Regions from separate parts of the Streptomyces sp. NPDC002754 genome, predicted to be linked through region 2. Evidence: riboswitches for the same ligand, from Rfam matches in the RefSeq annotation. Region 2 holds a riboswitch; each other region holds the start of a gene.

Region 1 (5,755 bases), 830 kb from region 2:
AGGAGGTCACCGACATGCGCCGCTCCGTGCGCGGCGAGGTGTACGCCTCGACGTTCGACCAGCCGGCGAAGGCGCACATCGCGCTCGCCGAACTCGCGGTCGAGCGCGCCAAGCGCCTCACCGAGCAGGGCCGCGACGTGGTGATCCTCCTCGACTCCCTGACCCGGCTGTGCCGCGCGTACAACAACGCGGCCTCCACCAGCGGCCGTACTCTGTCGGGCGGTGTCGACGCGGCCGCCCTGCACGGCCCGAAGCGCTTCTTCGGCGCGGCCCGCGACGCCGAGGAGGCAGGCTCGCTGACCATCCTCGCCACCGCGCTCGTCGACACCGGATCCCGCGCCGACGACTACTACTTCGAGGAGCTCAAGAGCACCGGCAACATGGAGCTGCGCCTGGACCGCGTCCTCGCGCAGCGCCGCGTCCACCCGGCCGTCGAACTCACCCCGTCCGGCACCCGCCGCGAGGAACTCCTGCTCCCCGCAGCCGAGTTGACCGTCATCCGCGGACTGCGGCGCGCCCTGCAGAGCCGGGACCCGGCCGCCTCCTACGAGGCCCTGCTCGACAAGCTGCGCCAGACCCCGGACAACGCCACGTTCCTGCGCCAGGCCCAGTCGACCGTGCCGACCTCCTGACGCCGCCCCCATATGCGTAATACTCGACACATGAACGCGAGCATTACACGCCGTGGGGGAACTCCGGCGGTCGGCATCCGGCGGGCCACCACCCAGGACGCCCGGCGCCTCACCCGCCTCGTGCGCGGCTCCAGTGCCTACCGGGATCCGTACGCCTCGATGGTCGCGGGCTACCGGGTGGGACCCGACTACGTAGAGGCGCACCACGTCTACGTAGCCGTGGATTCGGCCGACGAGCGCGTGCTCGGCTTCTACGCGCTGCTCACCGAGCCGCCGGAGCTGGACCTGATGTTCGTCGCGGACGAGGCGCAGGGCCGGGGCATCGGGCGGCTGCTCGTCGACCACATGCGGGCCCAGGCGCTGGCCGCGGGCCTCGACCACGTCCGCGTCGTCGCGCACCCGCCCGCCGAGGGTTTCTACCGCTCCATGGGCGCACACCGCACCGGCACGGTGCCCGCGCGCCCGCCGGCCGTCGCCTGGGACCGACCCGAACTCGAATTCGCCATTCCTCCGGCCGTCTGAGGTCTTCCGCCCTTGCCCGGTACAGCGCACACTCGTGGGCGTCGGAATGCGGCAAGGAGGCCACATTGGGCAGCAGTCAGGCACGCGCCGAGGCGTTCGACGTGATCGTGGAGATCCCGCAGGGGTCCCGGAACAAATACGAGATGGACCACGATCTCGGCCGGATCCGGCTCGACCGGATGCTGTTCACGTCGACGCAGTACCCCGCGGACTACGGCTACATCGAGGGCACGCTCGGCGGCGACGGCGACCCGCTGGACGCACTCGTCCTGACGGGCGACGCGACGTTCCCCGGCTGCGTCATCGAGTGCCGGGCGATCGGCATGTTCGTGATGAGCGACGAGAAGGGCCCGGACGAGAAGGTGCTGTGCGTGCCCGCGCACGATCCACGGCACGGCGCGACCCGGGACATCGAGGACATCCCCGAGTTCGACCGCCTGGAGATCACCCACTTCTTCGAGGTCTACAAGGACCTGGAACCCGGCAAATCGGTCGACGGCTCCCACTGGGAGGGCCGGGAGAAGGCCTACGAGGAGATCGACCGGGCCCGTCAGCGCGCTTCAGGGTAGGTAGGGCCTGTATTGGGTTCTGGTCTGGATCAGGGAGCGGGGGCTGGCGCCTTCGGATCCAAGGCGGAGGAGGGAGGCGACGCGGAGCGTCGTCGACCGACGACAACACCGGAGACGGAGGCGCCAGCCCCCGCGAGCCCAGAGTAGAACCCAATACAGGCCCCTAGTAGGGTGGCCGGGCCGTGGTGCTCGGGAAGACCGGTGACGGCCCCCAAGGGGCCCATTCCGGAGCGGCCCTCGCCACTGTGATCGGGTTTCGGACAGCGCCGTCCGGAGCGCGCCGTTCCACCCTGTACGCCACTGGCGGCCGTCGGCCACTGGGAAGGCCGGAGCGGCGGGCACGCCCGTAAGCCAGGAGACCGGCCGCGGCATCTCACGAAGTCATTCCACGAGGTGCTGGAGCGTGATCGACGCATGACCCTGCCCGGGAACTCCCCGAACCCTGCCCTGAATTCCCCCTCCCCTGCCTTCCGTTGGCGCCGCGAGGACACGCTGCGCACGGCCGGCCTGATCGCGGTGATCGCCGCGCTGCACGTCGTCGCGTTCGGCGTGCTGTTCCTGCTCGTCGTCCCCGAGCACTACGAAGTGGGCAACAAGGCCTTCGGTATCGGCCTCGGCATCACGGCGTACACGCTCGGCATGCGGCACGCCTTCGACGCCGACCACATCGCGGCCATCGACAACACCACCCGCAAGCTGATGGCGGACGGCAAGCGGCCCGTCTCGGTCGGCTTCTGGTTCGCGCTCGGCCACTCCAGCGTGGTGGTCGCGATGGCGGCGCTGGTCGCGGGCGGCGCTGCGCTCGCCGGCACCCTGCTGAACGACAACTCGGGCACCCACCAGGTACTCGGCGTCGTCGGCACGACCGTGTCCGGTACGTTCCTGTACCTCATCGCGGCGCTCAACCTCGTTGCCCTGATGGGCATTTTGAAGGTCTTCAAGGCGATGCGCGCGGGCTCGTACGACGAGCGGAAGCTCGAGGAGCACCTGGACTCCCGCGGTTTCATGAACCGGATCCTCGGCCGCTTCACCAAGTCCATCACCCGGCCGGGACAGATGTTCCCGCTCGGCTTCCTCTTCGGTCTCGGCTTCGACACCGCGACCGAGGTGACGCTGATGGTGATGGCCGGCAGCGGCGCGGCGGCGGGCCTGCCGTGGTACGCGATCCTGTGCCTGCCGCTACTGTTCGCCGCGGGCATGAGCCTGTTCGACACGCTCGACGGCACGTTCATGAACTTCGCCTACCAGTGGGCGTTCTCCAACCCTGTGCGCAAGGTGTTCTACAACCTCACCATCACCGGCTTGTCGATCGCGGTGGCGTTCTTCATCGGCACGATCGAACTCGTCGGCGTCCTGCACGACAAGCTCGACCTGAGTGACGCCGTCACCGGGTGGATCGCCGGTCTCGACCTCGACAACGTCGGGTACGTGATCGTGGGCCTGTTCGTGGTCGTGTGGGTCGCGGCGATCGCCTACTGGCGCCTGGCGAGGGTCGAGCAGCGGTGGTCGGCGAGGATGGCCGACGGCACGTAATTCGGTTGCCGGGGCGCGCGCGGTCCACTGCTGCACTGATCGCAGCGGCATTCCCGCGCGCCCCTACCGTGAGGACCGATCCATGCGCACGACAGACATGTTCCTTCAGAAGGCCCCTGCCCTCTCCCCCATGGACATGACTGTCAGTGCACACTCTGAATCTGGGCATTCTCGCGCACGTCGACGCCGGTAAGACCAGCCTGACCGAGCGCCTCCTGCACACGGCCGGGGTGATCGACGAGCTCGGCCGCGTCGACGACGGAAGCACCCGCACCGACTCCCTCGACCTGGAGCGCCGGCGCGGCATCACCATCAAGTCGGCCGTGGTGTCGTTCCCGGTGGCCGGCACGAACGTCAACCTCGTGGACACGCCTGGCCACCATCGGTCTGCGGGTCGACCCGGCGCCGATCGGCTCGGGCGTCGCGTTTCGGCTCGGCATCGAACTCGGCTCCCTCCCCCTGGCCTTCATCAAGGCCATCGAGGAGGCCGTGCACAGGACGCTGCGCCAGGGAATGCTCTGCTGGCAGGTCACCGACTGCACGGTGACGCTGACGCACTCCGGATACGCGCCGCGACAGAGCCACGCGCACGCCGTCTTCGACAAGTCGATGTCGAGCACGGCGGGCGACTTCCGCGGGCTGACCCCGCTGGTCCTGATGAGCGCACTCACGCGCGCGGGCACGGCGGTGTGCGAACCGATGCACCACTTCCGCCTGGACATCCCGGCCGACCTGTACGGAGCGGTACTGTCGTTGATCACCCGACTGCGGGCCGTGCCGACGGGGCAACGCACGGACGGCGGGGCATGGACCACGGTCGACGGGCTGACCCCCGCGGCCCGGGTGCGCGCCCTGGAGCAGCAACTGCCGTCCCTCACCCGGGGCGAGGGCGCCCTGGAGGCCGCCTTCGACCACTACGCCCCGGTCCGCGAGGGCGCCCCGCGCCGCTCCCGCACGGACCACGGATCAAGCCCGGCCTTTGGACGAGAGCCCGCGGGGTCCGGGGCAGAGCCCCGAGGCCGTGACGCCGGTGGGGTGCCACACGGGAGGGGGCGGGCGAATCCGGGCCATTCGGCCCACCGGTAGGGCCCCTTGGCCCCGTCCGCCGCGAGCCGCGCGCTGAGATGCTGCGGTATCGAGCCTCCCGTGCCCTCGTCCTCCCGCAGCGGCGCGCGGTCGAGGCCGAGCCCGGGCCCGCTGTTCGCAGAAGGGGGAGCCGCGAATGGCGGGCCCGTCCGGGCCTCCGCCCCGGCTTCGTACACGCGTCCGCCGCGCCGTTGTGGCAACTCGCGCGCAAAACGGCCCAATCGGAACGATAAAGTGGCTCGTCAACCCGCACGCGCCCGATCACTCAGGAGTGCCTACGTGTCCGTATCCCCAGGTCGGGGACTTACGGCCTTCAGGCGGGCCTGAACATTGGCCGGATTGATGCTGTTCAGCCACTCGCCGGGTCCGGCGAGCATTTGAGTCGGGGGGATGTCGAACACGTCGGCGATTTTGTCGATGTCTTCGAGGCGCCACGGCGCCTTCCCATTCACGCGGTAGCTGACGGACGTCGAGCTGACACCGAGCAGTGGAGCGAAGGCCCCGAGAGTCAGCTCGGCCGTGACGACGGCGGCACGCATGGACATGGAGAACTTGGCGTTCGTCCCAGCGCGGTAGATCGGGTTGGTCTGCATGTGGCTCATCCTAACGTTTCTGTTGTGAATCTTAAAGCTGTGGCCTGATTCGCTTAAGTCAGGCTTGATGTTCCAACCCGTTGCCGTCAGTATTTAGTTCGCCACTTCGCCACCCCGCGCCACCCCAACCGCCACCCCTGTCACGACCCGGGCTCGGTGCGCTGCAACATGAAGCCACGCTAGCGCTTTGGAAGACTGGCAGAGCGGTGTTAAGCCGTACTTGATTCTGCGAAGTGTCCATGTCTATGGTTGCGGCATGACCCCCCACCCCCACACCCCGACGGCGCACACATGCGCCCCCTGCATGCCCGTGGCAACTTCTGCCGCACGGGCCGCTGCGGGCGTCCGTGGGGTGCGCGCGTGATCGGCTGGGGCCGTGACTTCCTTGGGGGCATCAGACGTACGCCATCCCCCGAAAGCCACTTCACGAAGCTCGCCAACAAGGCCCACCGGGACAAGCGGATCAGCCGCCGGGCCCGCGGGCTCCTGGGGGAGATCGCATCCCATCAGGACGGCCGCGTCATCACCGTCGAGTTCCTCATGACCACGGGCCCCGAGGGCCGCGCCGCGATCCGGACCGCGCTCAAGGAACTTGAGACGTTCGGGTACCTCGCCCGTGAGAAGCACCGGAACACCGATGGCACGTACGGCGACGAGGAATGGCGGATCACCGACGACCCGGACCGCTACGACCTTGCACGTAAAACCGCAGGTCAGAGCCAGCGTCCAGAAACCGACCTCTGGTCGTCCGCTCCAGACGCCGACGAGCTTGCACGCAAAACCGCAGGTCAGAGCCACGGGCCAGTTGCCGACACGGCAC
Region 2 (5,755 bases):
GCATCGGTCTGGCTGCTCTGCGGGTAGCCCCGACTACAGGCTGGAAGCGGCCCGCGCCGAGGGTCTCTCGAACCCCGTCGAGATCGTCCCGCCCGCCGACGCGTCCTCGGGGTACGTCGTCCAGCAGATCCAGCGGAGTTGGCCGGAGAAGCAGGACGCCGTCGCCGTCGACCCGATGAGCGGCGAGGTCACGGACGTGGTGCTCCTCGTCGTGTGGGGGTACCGCATGTAGTGGCATCCCGCTCGCGGCGTTCATGCTCTGCGACATCGCGCTCGGCGAGATCGCGTACCGGAGGGGCAGGCGCACGTACGCGCCGATCGACTGACGTAGGTGGAGTGGGCGCCTCACCTCTGGTGCCGGAGTATCGGCACCAGAGGCGAGGCCTCAAGAGCTACGCGGTCGTCCCGAGCTCCTCACGGACGGCGTGTGCGGCGGCGACGAGGTGCTCCAGGGAGGCCCGTGTCTCGGCCCAGCCGCGGGTCTTCAGCCCGCAGTCCGGATTGACCCACAGCCGCTCGGCGGGGATGGCCTCAAGTCCCTTACGTAGCAATGCGGTTGCCTCGTCGACGCTCGGGACGCGTGGCGAGTGGATGTCGTACACGCCCGGACCGGCCTCACGCGGGTAGCCGTGCTCGGCCAGCTCGTGTGCGACCTGCATGTGGGAGCGGGCGGCCTCCAGGCTGATGACATCGGCGTCGAGGTCGTCGATGGCCTGCACGATGTCACCGAACTCGGCGTAGCACATGTGGGTGTGGATCTGCGTGTCCGGCCGGACGCCGCTGGTGGTGAGGCGGAATGCCTCGGTGGCCCAGGCGAGGTAGGCGGCGTGGTCGCCTGCGCGCAACGGGAGGGTCTCGCGGAGTGCCGGTTCGTCGACCTGGATGACCGAAGTGCCGTTCGCCTCCAGGTCGTCGACCTCGTCGCGCAGGGCGAGGGCGACCTGCCGGGCGGTGTCACCCAGCGGCTGGTCGTCGCGGACGAAGGACCAGGCGAGCATGGTGACCGGGCCGGTGAGCATGCCCTTGACCGGACGGCTGGAATGGGACTGGGCGTACGTCGTCCAGCGCACGGTCATCGCTGCGGGGCGGGAGATGTCACTCGCGAGGACCGGCGGGCGGACGTAGCGGGTGCCGTAGGACTGGACCCAGCCGTGCTGCGTGGCGAGGTAGCCGTCCAGCTGCTCGGCGAAGTACTGGACCATGTCGTTGCGTTCGGGTTCGCCGTGCACGAGCACGTCGATACCGGCCTTCTCCTGGAAGGAGACGACCTCACGGATCTCGTTCCTGATGCGGGACTCGTACCCCTCGCTGTCGATGCGTCCGGCCCTCAAATCGGCGCGCGCGGCGCGGAGTTCGCCGGTCTGCGGGAACGAGCCGATGGTCGTCGTCGGCAGCAGCGGCAGGTTCAGCAGGGCACGCTGGGCGGCGGTCCGCTCGGCGTACGGCTGCGAGCGGCGCAGGTCCGCCTCGGTGACGGCGGCGGCGCGGGCCTGCACCGCCGGATCACGGGTGATGGGCGAGGTGGCCCGGGAACTCAACGCGGCGCGGTTGGCGGCGAGTTCGGCCTCGACCACGCCGGTTCCTCGGGTGAGGCCCCTGGCAAGGGTGGCGACCTCGGTGGTCTTCTGGCGGGCGAAGGCGAGCCAGCGCCGGACCTGCGGCTCGATGTCCCGCTCCACGGACGCGTCCAGCGGAACGTGCAGCAGCGAGCAGGAAGCGGCCACGTCGACGCGGTCGGCGAGTCCGAGCAGAGTGCCGAGCGTGGCGAGTGACCGCTCAAGGTCGTTCACCCACACATTGCGGCCGTTGACCACACCGGCGACGAGACGCTTGCCGGGCAGGCCTCCGGCGGCGGCGAGTTCCTCCAGGTTGGCGGTGGCGGAACCGGTGAAATCGAGGGCGAGACCGTCCACGGGCGCCTTGGCGAGCACCGGCAGGGCCTCGCCGAGTCGGTCGAAGTACGAGGCGACCAGGAGCTTCGGCCGGTCGGCGAGCGTGCCGAGGTCACGGTAGGCGCGGGCGGCGGCGTTCAGCTCCGCCGGAGTGCGGTCCTGGACCAGGGCGGGCTCGTCGAGCTGCACCCAGGCGGCGCCCGAGGCCCGCAGGTCGCTGAGAACCTCGGCGTAGACGGGCAGCAGGCGGTCCAGCAGGGTGAGCGGATCGAAGTCGTCGGCCACGCCGGGAGCGGGCTTCGACAGCAAAAGGTAGGTGACCGGTCCGACCAGTACGGGGCGGGCGTCCAGGCCGAGGGCGAGGGCCTCCGTGAGTTCCGCGACCTGCTTGGTGGAATCGGTGGTGAACACCGTGTCCGGGCCCAACTCCGGCACAAGGTAGTGGTAGTTGGTGTCGAACCACTTGGTCATCTCCAGCGGGGCGACGTCCTGGGTGCCGCGTGCCATCGCGAAGTACCCGTCCAGGGCGTCCGCCGCGACGGCGGCCCGGTGGCGCTCGGGCACCGCACCGACCATGACGGTCGTGTCCAGGACGTGGTCGTAATACGAGAAGTCGCCGGTCGGCACCTCGTCGATGCCGGACGCGGCCAGTTCCCGCCAGTTGGCACGGCGGAGTTCGGCGGCGGTGGAGCGAAGACCGTCGGCGTCGACGCGGCCCTTCCAGTAGCCCTCGATCGCCTTCTTCAGTTCCCGGTCCGGGCCCTGGCGAGGGTAGCCGTACACGGTGGCCCGCGCGGGCTCGGTCCCGGTGTGCGCGGTCGTGGTGTCCGCGGTCCTGGTGGTCACGGAATTCTCCTTCGAGAGACGTATCCCTGAGATCCCGGAAGGCCTCTGCGGCGCGAAGGAGTGACACCACCGGAGCGGTGACCGCGCGCTGCGAGGCACGATCTTTTCGCCGGTATGTGTACGCCGACCCGCCCTCGAGGTCACCGAGATGTCCGCGCACGTGTCGTCCGTGCACGGGCAGTTGGCAGGTCTTCGGACTTGCGGGCACGCCCACCCGAAAGGGCGGACACCTAGTGACCGTCGCTTCCCAGACCCCTCTTCCGGGGCCCAGTGCGTATGACGGCGGTCGTTCCCACTCACCGCTGCGGGGCAGTCCCGGAATCCCACCGGGTTCCCTCTTACGACACCCCGTCTGGCGGGCGGGGCGAACCAGCTACGTCGTTCACCCTACGGGTCCGCGCCCGGGAGGCGCCACAACGTCCGGCCCGTCGGCAGCTCCTCGCCGGATGGCATGATGACGGTGAACACGGGCGACGGCGGCCCGAGGAAACCGGTGCGAATCCGGTGCGGTACCGCCACTGTGATCGGCGAGCGGATCCCGGAGAGCCACTGCCCCCGCGAGGGTGGGAAGGCCGGGACGAGCACGGACCCGAGAGCCAGGAGACTCACGCTGTCGCCCCCTCGAAGCGATCCGGGGCGGAACTCCCCGGCGAGAGGGAGGATGCGGCATGCCCGAACGGCTCGCCGAAGCCGAAGCGACGGCCCCCGCGGCGGACCGGGCGGTTCCGTGCCGCGTGGTCGTGTGCCGCGACTGCTGCTGCGGAACGGTCAAGGTCGACGGTGATCACGCCGCGCAGACGGCGCGGTTGCGCCGGATCGCGCCGACACGGATCTCCGAGTGCCTGGACGTCTGCGATCAGGCCAATGTCATCGTCGTACAGCCCTCCGCCGCCGGTCGGGCGGCCGGAGCACGACCGGTGTGGCTCGGCCTGGTCAACGACGCTGACGCCACCGAGGACATCGCGGACTGGATAGGGGCAGGCGGACCGGGAGTCGCGGAGCGCCCCGCGATCCTGGACCTCTACGTCATCGAGGCGCCGCGCCGGGCCAGGGCCTCATGAACGAGGTGCCGTCGGAACAGGTCGCCGAGGCGCTGCGGGACGTGGAGTCGCGGCTCGGGGGATTCTTCGCCCTCGACACGACGCCGACGCGGCGGCGGCCCGATGCACGGCTCACCCACGCCGGGCTCGCCGCACGAGCCCAGGCGGTCAACGACCACTACGCCACCCCCGAACCCCGCATCGGCGCCTCCATCGCCCACCTGGGCCTCGCGGCACGCCTCTGGTCACCGGTCCTCGCCTGCGCCCTCGTCCACGGGATCGTGCTGGCGATGAGCACGGTCGAGTGGTCCGGTGAGAGCTCGGCTCTGCGCCTGCCCCGGCCCGAGGGCCGACGTGCGACGGAGCTCCGCTCCCTCGCCGACGCGGTCCACGCGGAGGTGGACGGAGTCCTGGCAGCGGTCGAGAACGGCCTCACCGTCAAGGTGGCGCCACGCCTGCTGGCCGGCAATTCCGCCTCGGCTCTCCTCGGGTCGTCGGCTCAACTGCTGCGGTCCCGACCCGACTTGCGCACGGATCTCACGCGGCTGACACGCGAACTCCTGGAGACGGGCCGGCTACACGGAACGGGCCGGATCACCGGCCCGGACCTGACATTCCGCCGCCGGAGCTGCTGCCTCTTCTACCGCGCTCCCGGCGGCGGCACATGCGGAGACTGCTGTCTGACGCGGTGACGAAGACAGGACACAGCGGGGGCGGGGCGGCGCGTGCAACCGACAACCCCTGACCCTTTCTGATGTGCTGCGTTGCAGCAACTGGCGTTCCTCGCAGACGAAAGAGAGCCGCGCTTCATGTTGATCACCGCCGCGCAAGTCCTGGCCGGACCGGATCTTCACACAGTCGCCGACGGCGCCGTCCTCGTACGCGAGGGCGTCATCGCCGGCGCCGGCCCGCGCTCGGAGGTCGAGCGCCAGGCGGAGCCCGACGAGCCCCGGCTCGACTTTCCCGCCGCGACCGTGCTCCCGGGCCTGATCGACGCCCACGTGCACCTCTGCTTCGACGCGGGACCGGAACCCGTAGCCACGCTCCAGGAGCAGGACGACGAGGCGCTGTTCGCCGCGATGGCCGCTCGGGCTCGGAAGTTGCTGAGCGTCGGTGTCACGACGGCCCGCGATCTCGGTGACCGGGGCGGCCTCGCGGTGCGTCTCGCCCACGACATCAGGGAGGGCTCGGCCGTGGGCCCGCGGCTGGTCTCGGCGACGGTGCCCGTCACTCCGCCCGGTGGCCATTGCTGGTTCCTCGGTGGCGAGGTCTCCGGCCCTGAGGAGGTCCGGCGCCTTGTGCGGCGCAACGCGGAGGCGGGCGCCAAGGTCATCAAGGTCATGGAGACCGGCGGCGGGCTCACCAAGGGCGGCGCCCAGAGCTGGGAAACCCAGTTCTCCGAAGGGGAGTTGGCGGCGCTCGTCGACGAGGCACACCGCGCCGGACTGCCGGTCGCGGCGCACGCGCACGGTGCGGACGGCATCACCGCCGCCGTCGCGGCAGGGGTCGACAGTATCGAGCACTGCACGTGGATGACGGCCGACGGGATCGAGGTCCGCCAGGACGTGCTCGACCAGATCGTTCAGCGGAACATCTACGTCTGCCCCACGGTCAGCCCGAACTGGCGAATGCTGCCGCGGTTCTTCGGCGCCGAGCGCGCCGCGGCCATGTTCGACGCGGTGCGCCGGATGGCCGAGGCGGGCGCGCGGCTGATCGCGGGCACCGACGCGGGAGTCCAGCGCGCCAGCTTCGACGGCCTGCCCTCCAGCCTCACGTTCTACGGGCACCTGGGCCTGCCCAACGACCGCGTCCTCGCGATGGCCACGACGGAGCCCGCTCGCGCGCTGGGCCTCGACGAGACAACCGGGCAGCTCACTCCCGGCTACAGCGCGGACGTCCTCGTGGTGGACGGCGACCCGCTCACGGACCTCGGGGCGTTGCAGTCCGTCGGGGCCGTGATCGCGGCGGGCAGGCGGT
Region 3 (5,755 bases), 490 kb from region 2:
GTCCACCTGTTGGGCGGCCGGGACCGGCGGGCGCACTTCGAGCAGACCGGCCTCGGCGAGTTGCGCCAGGAGGATGCGGACGACGCCGACCGGGAGTTGGGTGTGTCCGGCGACCTCGGCCACCGACAGGAAGCCGTCGGTGACCAGGTCCATGACCGTGCGGGCTTCGGGGGCCAGGGCGCGCAGGGCTGCCTCGGATCCCCGCGCCGAGGTCACCATCGCGGTGTGCTCGTACTCGTGCTCCGGGGGCAGGGTCCGCCCGCCCGTGATGACGAAGAGCGGCACGAGGTCGGACGTGACCACGAGGCCCTGCTCGCTGGGCTCAGGCATTGCCTGGCACCCTGCCGGCCACGGCAGACGCCGCGATCTTGGGCTCCACCTCGTGCAGCCGGGCCGTCAACGCCTCGATGTTGCAGTCATGGTCGGCCGAGGCCGCCAGGAGTGCGCCGTCCCCCGCCGCGATGAGAAGGATCCACCCGTGCTGGAACTCGATGGCCGTCTGCTGCCACACCACGTTCGCGACGGGCCCCGCGAACTGCGCGGCCGCCCGACTGTTGGCATGGATGCCGGTCATCGCCGCACAGATCCTGTCGGCAAGGTCGCGGGGCAGCCCCGCGGTCGCGCCGCGTGGCAGGCCGTTGCCACCGAGCAGCACCGCGTGGCGGGCACCGTTCACGCCGGCGACCGCCTGGTCGAGCTCACGCAGCACCTCGGCCGTGTCCTCCCCGGGCGCCGGCTCGGGACTGCCGTGCCGGCCGCCTTGCCCGGCCCCTTCGACGCGGGGCGCGGACGTCATGTTGTGTCCCAGTCGGGCCACCAGCCGGTGCATGCGGTAACTGATCTGCTGCATGTCCACGTCGGGCTCGGCCGCCGCCGCGAGATAGGCGCCCTGTCCGGCGCCGATCAGGAAGATCCAGCCGTGCCCGAACTCGATGACGGTCTGCGTCCAGGCCGCATTCGCCGCGGTCCCGACGAACGGGGCTGTGGCACGGCTCAGGGCCTGGATGCCGGACATGGCCGTGGAGATGGTGCGCAGGTCCCCCTCGGCCAGGCCCTCGGTGGAGGCGCGGGGAAGGCCGTCGGCGGACAGCAGGACGGCATGGCGCGCACCGACCACGTTCTTCACGATGTCGTCGAGCATCCACGACAGGTCGGCGCTCACCGGTCATCAGACCCTTCGCCCAGTGGGGCCTCGTCGGCGCGCGCTTCAAGGGTGCCGCGCTGGAACGCGCCCAGCCCCCGGCTGGATGCCCGAGGCAGGGACTGTGTGACGCCGTCCGGGTGGGGCATGTCCGCCGGAGCTGCGGGGGTGTTCGGCGACTGGCGGTTGGCGCGTTTGGGCAGACCGTTCGGGGTGCGCTGGGGTGCCACCTCGGAACGGCTCGGTCCCTGGCGAACGGGCGAGGGCGCGACGTGTGCGGCCGGTGCGGGAGCGGAGGTGGGGGTGGGGGTGGGCGCAGCCTTGGGGGTCGCCTCTTCCATGGTCCACAACTCCTCGGGCAGCAGGACGACGGCCCGCACACCGCCGTAGCGGGACACACCGGAGACGTCCACCTTGAAGCCGTACTGACGGGCGATCAGGCCGATCACCGGGAAGCCGAACTTCGGCTGGGTGCCCAGCTGTTGCAGCTGCGGCGGTTCGTCGCCGGACAGCAGGGTGGTGGCACGCTGGCGGTCCTCGTCGCTCATGCTGACGCCGGCGTCGTCGATGACGATGCACAGGTTGCCCTGCACGCGCTGGAACGTGACCTCGATCGGGGCGTCGTGCTGCGAGAAGCTCGCCGCGTTGTCCAGCAGTTCGGCGACGGCCAGTGCGACCGGCGCGACCGCGGTGGCCTTGAGGGCCAAACCGGGCTGCTGCATGATCGACACGCGCTGGAAGTTGCGGATCTGGCCCTGGGCGCTGCGCGCCACGTCGTACACGCTGGCCGGCCGGTTGCGGCGGCCCAGCGGCGCCCCGCACATCACCGCGATGCCCTGGGCCTTGCGCGCCATCTGAGCGTTGGCGTGGTGCACGTCCAGGAGGTCATTGAGGACTTCGTGGCCGCCGTACTTGCGCTGCACGCTGTCCAGCAGCGCGGTCTGCTCGGCCGCCAGGCTCTGCAGGAAGCTGGCCGCCCCCTTGAGGACCGACTTCGTGCTGTCCTCCGCGGCCGCCCGCGCCTCGGCGATGACGCCGTCCCGCTCCGCGCGGGACCTCTTCAGTTCGGACTGGTGGGCCGCGATCTGCGCGGTGGCCTGGTCCAGTCGTTGTTGCTGTTCCTCTGCGTCCTGACGTCTCTTGTCGGTCAGCGCTCGGGTACGGGCTATGAGTGCAACGCTTGCGACGATGGATATCAGCGCAATCGCACCCAGGCACCACACAAGTGCGTGTGTCATGGACGCCTCTCTTGGCACGGGCAGATAGATCGGCGACCCGTACCCCCGCTCTCCCCCCGCGGCAGTGTCAAGTCGGCGCGCGGGGTGAGTTGATCAAGATCGCCGCGGGGATGCTACCAGGGCCGCTGCGGCTCAACCGCCTTGCCTCATAGCCCCGTTGAAGCGAAACGGACTATTCGCGTCCGCGGCGGCATGGTTTCCGCCACAGCGATGATCGATAATCGGCCATCCCCTGGTCGGACTCCGTTGGTCGGGTACGGATGTGGCCGGGTTCCCGGCTCACACACGTGATGCGCGTCATGCGGGGAACACCCCGGCCGGAGCCTGGCCGCCCTTCCCGGCTTGCTAGGCTGCGCCTGCCTCCCGCGGGGGAAGCCGGTGCGAATCCGGCGCTGACCCGCAACGGTGTGCGTGGCCTGCCTGGCCATGCGAGTCCGATCACCCGCGGCAGGTGCGTGACCCGTCGACCGCTCGCCGTGGACTGCGAGCAGGGACAGCCAGAAACCCTGCGGGTCCTGCTGGCGCCCTGCACCTTCCTCCGGTGGCGCCAACCCGGAGGATGTTCGCCCGTGTTGCTCCGCACCGCCGCTCCCGCTGCCCCCACCGATGTCTCGCGTGGGCGCATACCGGCTGTCCCGCTGGCGGTCGCTCTCGTGCTCGTCCTGGCCGTCTCGTTGGCGTGCGGGGTCGGGCTCGGCGCGGCCGGCATGAGCTGGGCACAGGTGCTGCGCCTCATGTGGGCGGGGCTCAGTGGCGGGAGTCTCGGCGCCGACGACGCGGGGGCCTACACCATCGTGTGGGAGATCCGGTTCCCGCGCGTCGTGCTCGCCGCCGTCGTCGGCGCGGGGCTCGCCGCGGTCGGCGTCGCGGTGCAGGCGCTGGTGCGCAACGCCCTCGCTGACCCCTTCGTACTCGGCATCTCTTCGGGCGCCGCCGTCGGCGCCAACGCCGTCATCCTCTTCGGAGCACTGGCCGGACTCGGCGTCTGGGCGCTCTCCTTCTCGGCCTTCGTGTCGGCACTCGCCGCAACCGTCGTGGTCTACCTGGTGGCCCGCTCCCCGCTCGGACTCAGCCCGCTGCGCCTCGTGTTGACCGGTACGGCGCTCGCCTACGGGTTCCAGGCCGTCACCACCGTCATGGTCTTCGGCGCCGAGCGGGGCGAGGCCGCGCGCGCGGCGATGATGTGGCTGCTCGGCAGTCTGGGCGGTGCGACGTGGCCGAAGGTCCCGCTGGCCGCCGCGACGGTCGTGGTCGGCTGGCTGTGGCTGCGACTCCGGGCGGGCTCGCTGGACGCGCTCTCGATGGGCGACGAGACGGCGGCCGCCCTGGGCGTGCCACCGGACCGGTTGCGGCGCGAACTGTTCGTCGTGACCGCCGCCGTGACGGGCACGGTCGTCGCCGTGAGCGGGGCGATCGGCTTCGTCGGGCTGATGGTTCCGCACCTCGTGCGGATGCTCGTGGGCGCCTCGCACGCGCGCGTGCTCGCGATCGCGCCGCTCGCCGGGGCGGTCCTGCTCGTGTGGGCCGACGTGCTGTCACGGGTGCTGCTCGCACCGACCGAACTCCCGGTGGGTGTGGTCACGGCTGCCCTTGGTGTCCCCGCGTTCCTCCTGCTCATGCGGCGCGGTGGCCATGCGCTGACGGGCCGTTGAGTCCGCCCGTCCCTCGGCCCCGCCCCGTATCCGTACACGTACACGTACACGTACCGAAGCTTGTTCTTGAGGAGGAGTCATGCGGCTCGACGTCGAAGGTGTGTCGGTCGAGGCGGCGGGGGCGCGGATCGTCGACGAGGTCACCCTCGGCGCGGCGGCCGGCACCTTCGTGGGTCTCGTCGGCCCCAATGGCAGCGGCAAGTCGACGCTGCTGCGGTGCGTCTATCGGGCGCGGCGGCCGGACGCGGGAGTCGTCACGGTCGAGAGCGAGGACGTGCACGGCATGACACCCCGGGCCGCGGCGCGTCTGATCGCCGCGCTGCCGCAGGAGTCGGTGGCGGACTTCGACTTCACCGTTACCGAGATCGTCGCCATGGGCCGCCTGCCGCACCGCGAACGCGATGCCGCCCGTGACCGGCAGGTCTGCCGACAGGCCCTGGAACAGGCGGGCGTGGACCACCTCGCCGACCGCGGCTTCCTGTCGCTGTCCGGCGGCGAGAAGCAGCGTGTGCTCATCGCCCGCGCGCTCACCCAACAGCCGCACGTCCTCGTCCTCGACGAGCCCACCAACCACCTCGACATCGCCCACCAGCTCGACGTGTTGCGCCGGGTGCGCGCCAGCGGCCCGACGGTCCTCGCGGCCCTGCACGACCTGAACCTCGCCGCCGCCCACTGCGACCGGCTGCACGTCCTGCACGCCGGCCGTGTCGTCGCCTCCGGCACCCCGGACGAGGTGCTCTCCCGCTCGCTGCTCGCCGAGGTCTTCGGCGTACGGGCACATCGCGTGTGCCACCCCGAGACCGGCGCCACCCAGTTCCTCTTCGATCCGCTGACGACTCACTGACCCCGCTCCGACCCACTCTGGAAGGCTCCCGTGCGCAAGCTCATGCCCGCCTCGCTCGGCCTCGCCGCCGCGCTCACCCTCACCGGCTGCGGCGCGAACGTCGCGTCCGACAGCAAGTCGACGACGTCCGCGTCGGTGTCCGTCACCAACTGCGGGAAGAAGGTCACGTACGACAAGCGCCCCCAGCGCGTGGTGACCAACGATGTCGGCATCACCGAGCTGATGTTCGCGCTCGGTCTCGAGGACCGCATGGCCGGCTACGCCATGCCGGCCGACAAGGGCTCCACCGACGGGTTGCCGTACAAGGGCGCCTACGACAAGGTGAAGTGGCTCTCCAAGGACCGTGTCACCAAGGAGGTGGCCCTCGACGCGCGCGCCGACCTCGTCTTCGCCGGCTGGAACTACGGCTTCAACGAGAACGCGCTGACACCGGCGGACCTGCACAAGGCCGGCATCGACACGTACCTGCTCACCGAGTCCTGCCGCAACGCCCGCACCGGCACCTCACGCGGCATCATGCCGCCGCTCGACGCGCTGTACACGGACCTGACGAACCTCGGGAAGATCTTCGGCGTCGAGGACCGCGCGCGGAAGCTGATCGGGCAGTACAAGACGAGCGTCGCCGACGTACGCGCGAAGGCGGCCAAGGGCACGGACCGGCCCTCGGTCTTCCTCTACGACAGCGGCGAGGACCAGCCCTTCACCTCGGGCCGCTACGCCGCGCCCGAGCAGATCATCAGCGAGGCCGGAGGTGTCAACCTCCTGCACGACCTCAAGGACTCGTGGACGACTGTGGGTTGGGAGACGGTCGTGAAGCGGGACCCGGACGTCATCGTCATCAACGACTACGGCTCGACCAGCGCGGAGCAGAAGAGGAAAT
Region 4 (5,755 bases), on a different contig from region 2:
ATGCGGCTCCGCCGCGGGGCGCAATCTTTTGGGGGGCGAGGGGGCGCAGCCCCCAGGGACGGGACGGGAAGCGGCGGCGGGGGCGAAATCTCACGACGGCGCCCCGGGAGCCACAAACGGCAACCCCGCAGGGGCGCCCCCCTCAATCAACCGCCAGAGCGCACCCGTATCGGCATGCCGCTCAATCAAATCCCCCAGCCGATCAAGCTGCTCCTCCCGCAACGCCTCGAACGATGTATCCGCCGCCGGCACAAACCGCCTCCCGGCAGCCGCCGCCACCTCCCGCAAAAACGCCCGCCGAAACCCATCCGCCTCCAACGACCCATGCCAGTGCGTCCCCCACACGCCCTCGACCCGACACCCGTCCAAGAAGGCGTCTCCGCCCAGCACTTCGGCGACCCCGTGATGAATCTCGTACCCCTCGACGTACTCGCCGAGCGCCTCACCGGCCGGCCGCGCAAGCGTCTTCTCCGCCTCGAACCGCACACGTACGGGAAGCAGCCCGAGCCCATCGACGACCCCGGCCCGCGACTCCACCTCGTCCTCGATGGACTCGCCGAGCAACTGGAACCCGCCGCAGATACCGAGCACGGGCCGCCCCTCGGCCGCCCGCCGCCTCAAAGCCTCCGCAAGCCCTCGCTCCCGCAGCCACTCAAGCGCCCGCACCGTCCCACGTGTCCCCGGCACCACGACGAGGTCCGCGTCGACGAGCTCCTCGGCCCGGTCCACGAACCGCACCACGACACCCGGCTCGGCGGCCAACGCGTCCACATCGGTGAAGTTCGACATCAACGGCACCGCGCACACGGCGACCCGCAGCACGTCCTCGCCCACGGGCGGCGCCACGACGGACTCCCGTACGGCACCCCGAAGGGACACCCGAAGCCCGTCCTCCTCGTCGATGCCGAGGCCGTGCTGGAACGGCAGCACCCCGTAAGTGTCCCGCCCCGTAAGGGACTTGAGCATGTCGAGACCGGGCTCCAACAAGCTCACGTCACCCCGGAACTTGTTCACCAGATACCCGGCAAGAAGCTCCTGGTCCTCGGGAGCCAGCAGCGCGGTCGTCCCGAAGAACGAGGCGAAGACCCCACCCCGATCGATGTCGCCGACCACAAGCACCGGAAGCCGCGCGGCCCGCGCAAGCCCCATGTTCACGATGTCCGTCCGCCGCAGATTGATCTCCGCGGGCGAGCCCGCGCCCTCACAGATCACGGCGTCATGCGTGGCCCGCAGCTCCTCCAGACACCCGACCACGGTGTCGAGCAGCGCCGCCTGACGCCCCCCGTGATACCCCCGGGCACTCAACTCGCCGACAGGCTTGCCCATGAGCACGACCTGACTACTGCGATCGCTCCCCGGCTTGAGCAGCACCGGATTCATCAGCGCGCTCGGCTCCGCCCGCGCGGCCTGCGCCTGCATGGCCTGCGCCCGCCCGATCTCGGCACCCTCCCTGGTCACGAACGAGTTCAGGGACATGTTCTGCCCCTTGAACGGCGCGACCTTCACGCCCTGCCGCACCAGCCACCGGCAGATCCCGGCGGTGACGACACTCTTCCCGGCGTCGGAGGTCGTCCCGGCGACGAGCAGCCCGCCGCCTCGTCGAACACCGTCTCCACGCCCGCTCATCGCCGCACCCGCGCCCGTACCAGTCGCGCACCCACACAGACTCCCAACGCCAACAGAGACACCCGCCGTGACAGCCGCACGGCCCGATCCACATCACGTACCTCGACCGCACGCCCCGGCGCGTTCAGCACCGGCCGGTGCTCGACCCGCCCGCCGTACGCCAGGGTCCCGCCGAGCCGCACCCCGAGCGCGCCCGCGAAGGAGGACTCGACGACACCGGCGTTCGGGCTCGGATGCCGCCCGGCGTCCGCCCGCCACGCGTCCAGCGCCTCCCGGGGCCTGCCACCGGCGAGGACGGCGAGGACACCGGTCAGCCGGGCCCCCGGCCAGCCCGCCACGTCGTCGAGGCGGGCCGAGGCCCAGCCGAACCGCCGGTACTTCGCGGACTTGTGCCCGACCATCGCGTCGAGCGTGTTCACGGCGCGGAAGGCGACCAGGCCCGGCACTCCGCCGAGCGCGCCCCACACGAGCGCGCCCACGACCGCGTCGGAGGTGTTCTCGGCGACGGACTCGACGACACCGCGCGCGATCCCGTCGGCGTCGAGCCCCTGCGGATCACGGCCGCACAGCCGGGGCAGCAGCTCCCGCGCCAGCTCCACGTCTCCGGCATCGAGCGCGGACCCCACGCCGCGGGCCTCGCGGCCCAGCGAGGTGCCGCCGACGACGGCCCAGGTGGCGGCGGCCGTCAACGCGAGGGACGCGGCGGGGGAGCGGCGTACGACACGGGTCGCGGCGGCGGCGAGAGCGACGGCGCCTCCGGCACACACCACGGTGTGCAGGGCGCCCGCGCCACGGTGGTCACGCCACAGCCCGCGCTCGACGGCCCCGGCGGCGCGCCCGAATCCGGCGACGGGATGCCCACGGCGCGGATCGCCAAGAAGAAGGTCGGCGAAGATCCCGGCGGCGGCACCGCACGCATACACGCGCTCGCGCCGCCAGTTGCCGCGTGGGGCAAGCATGGCGGTAGGTGTCCTCACTCAGGGTGTCCACGCCCTGGTTCGACGAGACCGGCAGCGAGAGTTCCTGGCTCGCCCCTTCGAAGGAGGGGGCTCACAGTGGCGGGACCGCGCCGGATTCGCACCGGCTTCCTCAACTGCTGCCGTATATGGCGGGGGAAGTCCACCACGCTGCGAGTTGGCACGTCAACTTGCTGTTGAGGCGTACGCACGAAGGCGGGGCACGGGACGCCGAACGCCCCGCACCCCGCCCCCGAAGGGCCCTGATGTCGCCTCAGGCCACGATCAGATAGATCCCGTAGGCCACGGCCGCCGCGCACAGCGCGAAGCAGGCATACGCCCCTGATGTCGCGACCGCGGCCGAGCCACCGTCACGCGCCGCCGACTCCCGCTTGGAGAGGCCCACGATGCCGAGGGTGAACAGGCCGACGAGGGCCACGGTGACCACGAGAGAGACGCCGAACACGGAGCCGAGGGCCGCCCAGTCGATCTTCATTCCTGCCTGCTTCCTTCTGAGCTACAGCGCTGACTACAGCGTGGCGCCGGCGGGGCGCGCGGGATCGTTCACCGCTCCGGCCTTCGGCCGGTCGGTGATCTTCGCCTCGGACTCGGCCGACTCGACCGTGCCCGCGGGCGGCGGCGTGACCGAGGCGATCGCGGCGGTGACGACGCCCGGGGCTTCCTGCGCCTCCTGCGCTTCCTGCACGGGGGCGGCGTGCGGCTCGTCCGCCGTGACGTTGGTGTGGTCGACGGAGTTGCGACGCGAGAGCTTCCAAATGATCGCCGAGCCGGTCACGAGCAGCGCCGCGGTGAGGCCGATGCCCCACGCGCCCTGCTTGGTCAGGAACTCGGCGCCCGCGCCCACCAGGCCGGCGGCCGGCAGGGTCAGGCCCCACGCGATGAACATCCGGGTGGCGGTCGACCAGCGGACGACGCCGCCCTTGCGGCCGAGGCCCGCGCCCATCACACCGCCGGAGCAGACCTGCGTGGTGGAGAGCGAGAAACCCAGGTGCGAGGAGGCGAGGATCGCGGTCGCCGCACTGGTCTGCGCCGCGAAGCCCTGCTGCGGCGCGAGTTCGGTGAGGCCCTTGCCCATGGTGCGGATGATGCGCCAGCCGCCCAGGTACGTACCGAGGGCGATGGCCATACCGGCCGAGACGATGACCCACAGCGGCGGGTCGGCGTCGTGCCCGATGACGCCGCCGGTGATCAGCGCGAGGGTGATGATGCCCATCGTCTTCTGCGCGTCGTTCGTGCCGTGCGCGAGCGATACGAGCCCGGCGGAGGCGATCTGCCCGGCGCGGTACCCCTTCGCGGTCGCCTTCTGGTCCGTCTTCTTACTGATGCGGTACGTCAGGCGGGTGGCCAGCAACGAGGCGATACCGGCGACGAGCGGCGCGGCCACCGCGGGCAGCAGCACCTTGGTGACGACGGTCCCGCCGTTCACCGACGACCAGCCCATCGACATGACAGCGGCGCCGATGAGCCCGCCGAACAGCGCGTGCGACGAACTGGACGGCAGCCCGACCAGCCACGTCAGCAGATTCCAGAGGATGGCGCCCACCAGCGCCGCGAAGATGACCTCTGTCTTGAGGCCGTCCTCATTGATGATGCCGCCGGAGATGGTCTTCGCGACTTCGACGGAGAGGAACGCTCCGACGAGGTTCAGCACGGCGGACATGGCCACCGCCGCCTTCGGCTTGAGAGCGCCGGTCGAGATGGTCGTAGCCATCGCATTGGCGGTGTCGTGGAAACCGTTGGTGAAATCAAAAACCAGCGCGGTAACGATCACGATCGCAAGGAGCAGCGTGATGTGTTCCATTTACCCAGGCTTCGGTTGGACGTCAGTGGTTCTTGGAACGTAAAGAGCCCGAGTGAACGGAAGATGAACTGGGCCGGGCGCCCCGGTGACCTGATTCGGAGGGGTCTCGCTCCGCTTGCCTCGGGGCGGCGCCGCCGGTTCCGGTTCGAGGCGCCCTCGGCCCCGGAACCAGGGGCTCCGGGGCGCTTCGGACGGCCCTTCGACTAACCCCGCGCGAAGCGCTTGAGCTGGGTCATTGAGCCGTTGAAGAGATTCTGATCACCCGGGAGGCTGCCCTTGTCGTTGTACTGCCAGAACGTCCAGTAGGTCCAGCCCGCCGGGAGTGCGCCGGCGCTCCGGTCGTACCGGGCGAGCCACAACGCGTGGTTCGAGGCGAACGCCCCGCTGTTGCCGGTGCACTGCTTCCACCATCGCGCGTTGGTGTAGATGACGGGACGGCGTCCGGTCCTGCGTACGACCTCGTTGCTGAAGGACTTGACCCAGGACACCAGCGTCGACTTCCGCAGCCCGTAGCAGGGGTGCTTGCCCTTGCCGTACGGGTTGTACTCGATGTCGAGCGCGGGCGGCAGCGTCCAGCCGTCGCGCCGCCACGCCCCGCCGTTGCGCACGAAGTACGAGGCCTGTGTCTTCCCGGAGGACTTGTACGGCAGCGCGAAGTGGTAGGCGCCGCGGATGATGCCCGCGTTGCGGGCGCCCTTGTACTGCCGGGAGAAGTAGGGGTTGCGGTAGTTCGTCGACTCGGTCGCCTTGACGTAGGCGAACCGGGCGCCCTTGTTCTTCGCCTTCTGCCAGTTCACGTTCTTCTGGTGCGACGAGACGTCGTTCCCGCGTGGCTTGCCCGCGCCGTGGGCCGGCAGCTCCGCGAGCAGGGTGCCGCCGAGGGTCAGTGCGGCGACTGACGTGAGCGCGGCGGCGCGGTGGCGGCGTGGGGACGCTGTGCGGCTGAGAGCCATGATTACCCCCCGAAAGTGACGACGTGCATGACAAATCCCCAGGGAACTCCCAGAGATTAGCGGGAGATCATTAATTACCCGGCCAAGGTCGGCCAAATAACACATGAGTCTTATCAATCACCATATGGGGTATTCCGGAGGGTCGGGTTCCGTGCCGATCGCCACCTGTCACCACGTCAAACGGCTGACAGGATGCGCGCCATGACACAGCTTCAGGAACTCGGGGCGGCATGGCAGGACGTGGTGGCGACGGCCCGCCGGACAGTGGTCGACGGCCTGGTCGTCGGGACCTCGGGCAATGTCTCGGCGCGGGTCGGCGACACCGTGCTCGTGACCCCGACCGGCGTCCCGTACGAGGAACTCGGCCCGGACGATCTCGTCGCCGTGGGCCTCGACGG

Evidence for each region. Region 2 has a riboswitch for cobalamin ahead of ACWD2L_RS04600 ((2Fe-2S) ferredoxin domain-containing protein). Riboswitches for the same ligand answer to the same signal wherever they lie in the genome.
Region 1: linked by a shared signal. The riboswitch ahead of ACWD2L_RS00740 (Nickel transporter NicT) and the one ahead of ACWD2L_RS04600 ((2Fe-2S) ferredoxin domain-containing protein) in region 2 are both predicted to bind cobalamin.
Region 3: linked by a shared signal. The riboswitch ahead of ACWD2L_RS02320 (FecCD family ABC transporter permease) and the one ahead of ACWD2L_RS04600 ((2Fe-2S) ferredoxin domain-containing protein) in region 2 are both predicted to bind cobalamin.
Region 4: linked by a shared signal. The riboswitch ahead of ACWD2L_RS12410 (cobalamin biosynthesis protein) and the one ahead of ACWD2L_RS04600 ((2Fe-2S) ferredoxin domain-containing protein) in region 2 are both predicted to bind cobalamin.

Annotation. Positions count from the first base shown of each region.
Region 1 covers NZ_JBSFVM010000001.1:120,612-126,366, reverse strand. The annotation lists gene rho (transcription termination factor Rho) at 1-632, shown strand, start outside; gene ACWD2L_RS00750 (GNAT family N-acetyltransferase) at 663-1,154, shown strand; gene ACWD2L_RS00745 (inorganic diphosphatase) at 1,220-1,723, shown strand; cobalamin riboswitch at 1,890-2,105, shown strand; gene ACWD2L_RS00740 (Nickel transporter NicT) at 2,138-3,256, shown strand; partial or broken gene ACWD2L_RS00735 (GTP-binding protein) at 3,403-3,636, shown strand; partial or broken gene ACWD2L_RS00730 (GTP-binding protein) at 3,629-4,219, shown strand; gene ACWD2L_RS00725 (helix-turn-helix domain-containing protein) at 4,618-4,935, opposite strand; gene ACWD2L_RS00720 (hypothetical protein) at 5,296-5,755, shown strand, end outside.
Region 2 covers NZ_JBSFVM010000001.1:953,482-959,236, forward strand. The annotation lists partial or broken gene ACWD2L_RS04590 (hypothetical protein) at 1-326, shown strand, start outside; gene metE (5-methyltetrahydropteroyltriglutamate--homocysteine S-methyltransferase) at 393-2,738, opposite strand; cobalamin riboswitch at 2,905-3,128, opposite strand; cobalamin riboswitch at 3,222-3,345, shown strand; gene ACWD2L_RS04600 ((2Fe-2S) ferredoxin domain-containing protein) at 3,407-3,799, shown strand; gene ACWD2L_RS04605 ((2Fe-2S)-binding protein) at 3,796-4,470, shown strand; gene ACWD2L_RS04610 (amidohydrolase family protein) at 4,588-5,755, shown strand, end outside.
Region 3 covers NZ_JBSFVM010000001.1:466,119-471,873, reverse strand. The annotation lists gene ACWD2L_RS02335 (DUF742 domain-containing protein) at 1-330, opposite strand, end outside; gene ACWD2L_RS02330 (roadblock/LC7 domain-containing protein) at 323-1,141, opposite strand; gene ACWD2L_RS02325 (ATP-binding protein) at 1,159-2,379, opposite strand; cobalamin riboswitch at 2,722-2,843, shown strand; gene ACWD2L_RS02320 (FecCD family ABC transporter permease) at 3,003-4,031, shown strand; gene ACWD2L_RS02315 (ABC transporter ATP-binding protein) at 4,111-4,875, shown strand; gene ACWD2L_RS02310 (ABC transporter substrate-binding protein) at 4,906-5,755, shown strand, end outside.
Region 4 covers NZ_JBSFVM010000004.1:62,664-68,418, reverse strand. The annotation lists gene ACWD2L_RS12415 (cobyric acid synthase) at 91-1,626, opposite strand; gene ACWD2L_RS12410 (cobalamin biosynthesis protein) at 1,623-2,585, opposite strand; cobalamin riboswitch at 2,624-2,771, opposite strand; gene ACWD2L_RS12405 (hypothetical protein) at 2,857-3,078, opposite strand; gene ACWD2L_RS12400 (inorganic phosphate transporter) at 3,112-4,404, opposite strand; gene ACWD2L_RS12395 (lysozyme) at 4,608-5,357, opposite strand; gene ACWD2L_RS12390 (class II aldolase/adducin family protein) at 5,559-5,755, shown strand, end outside.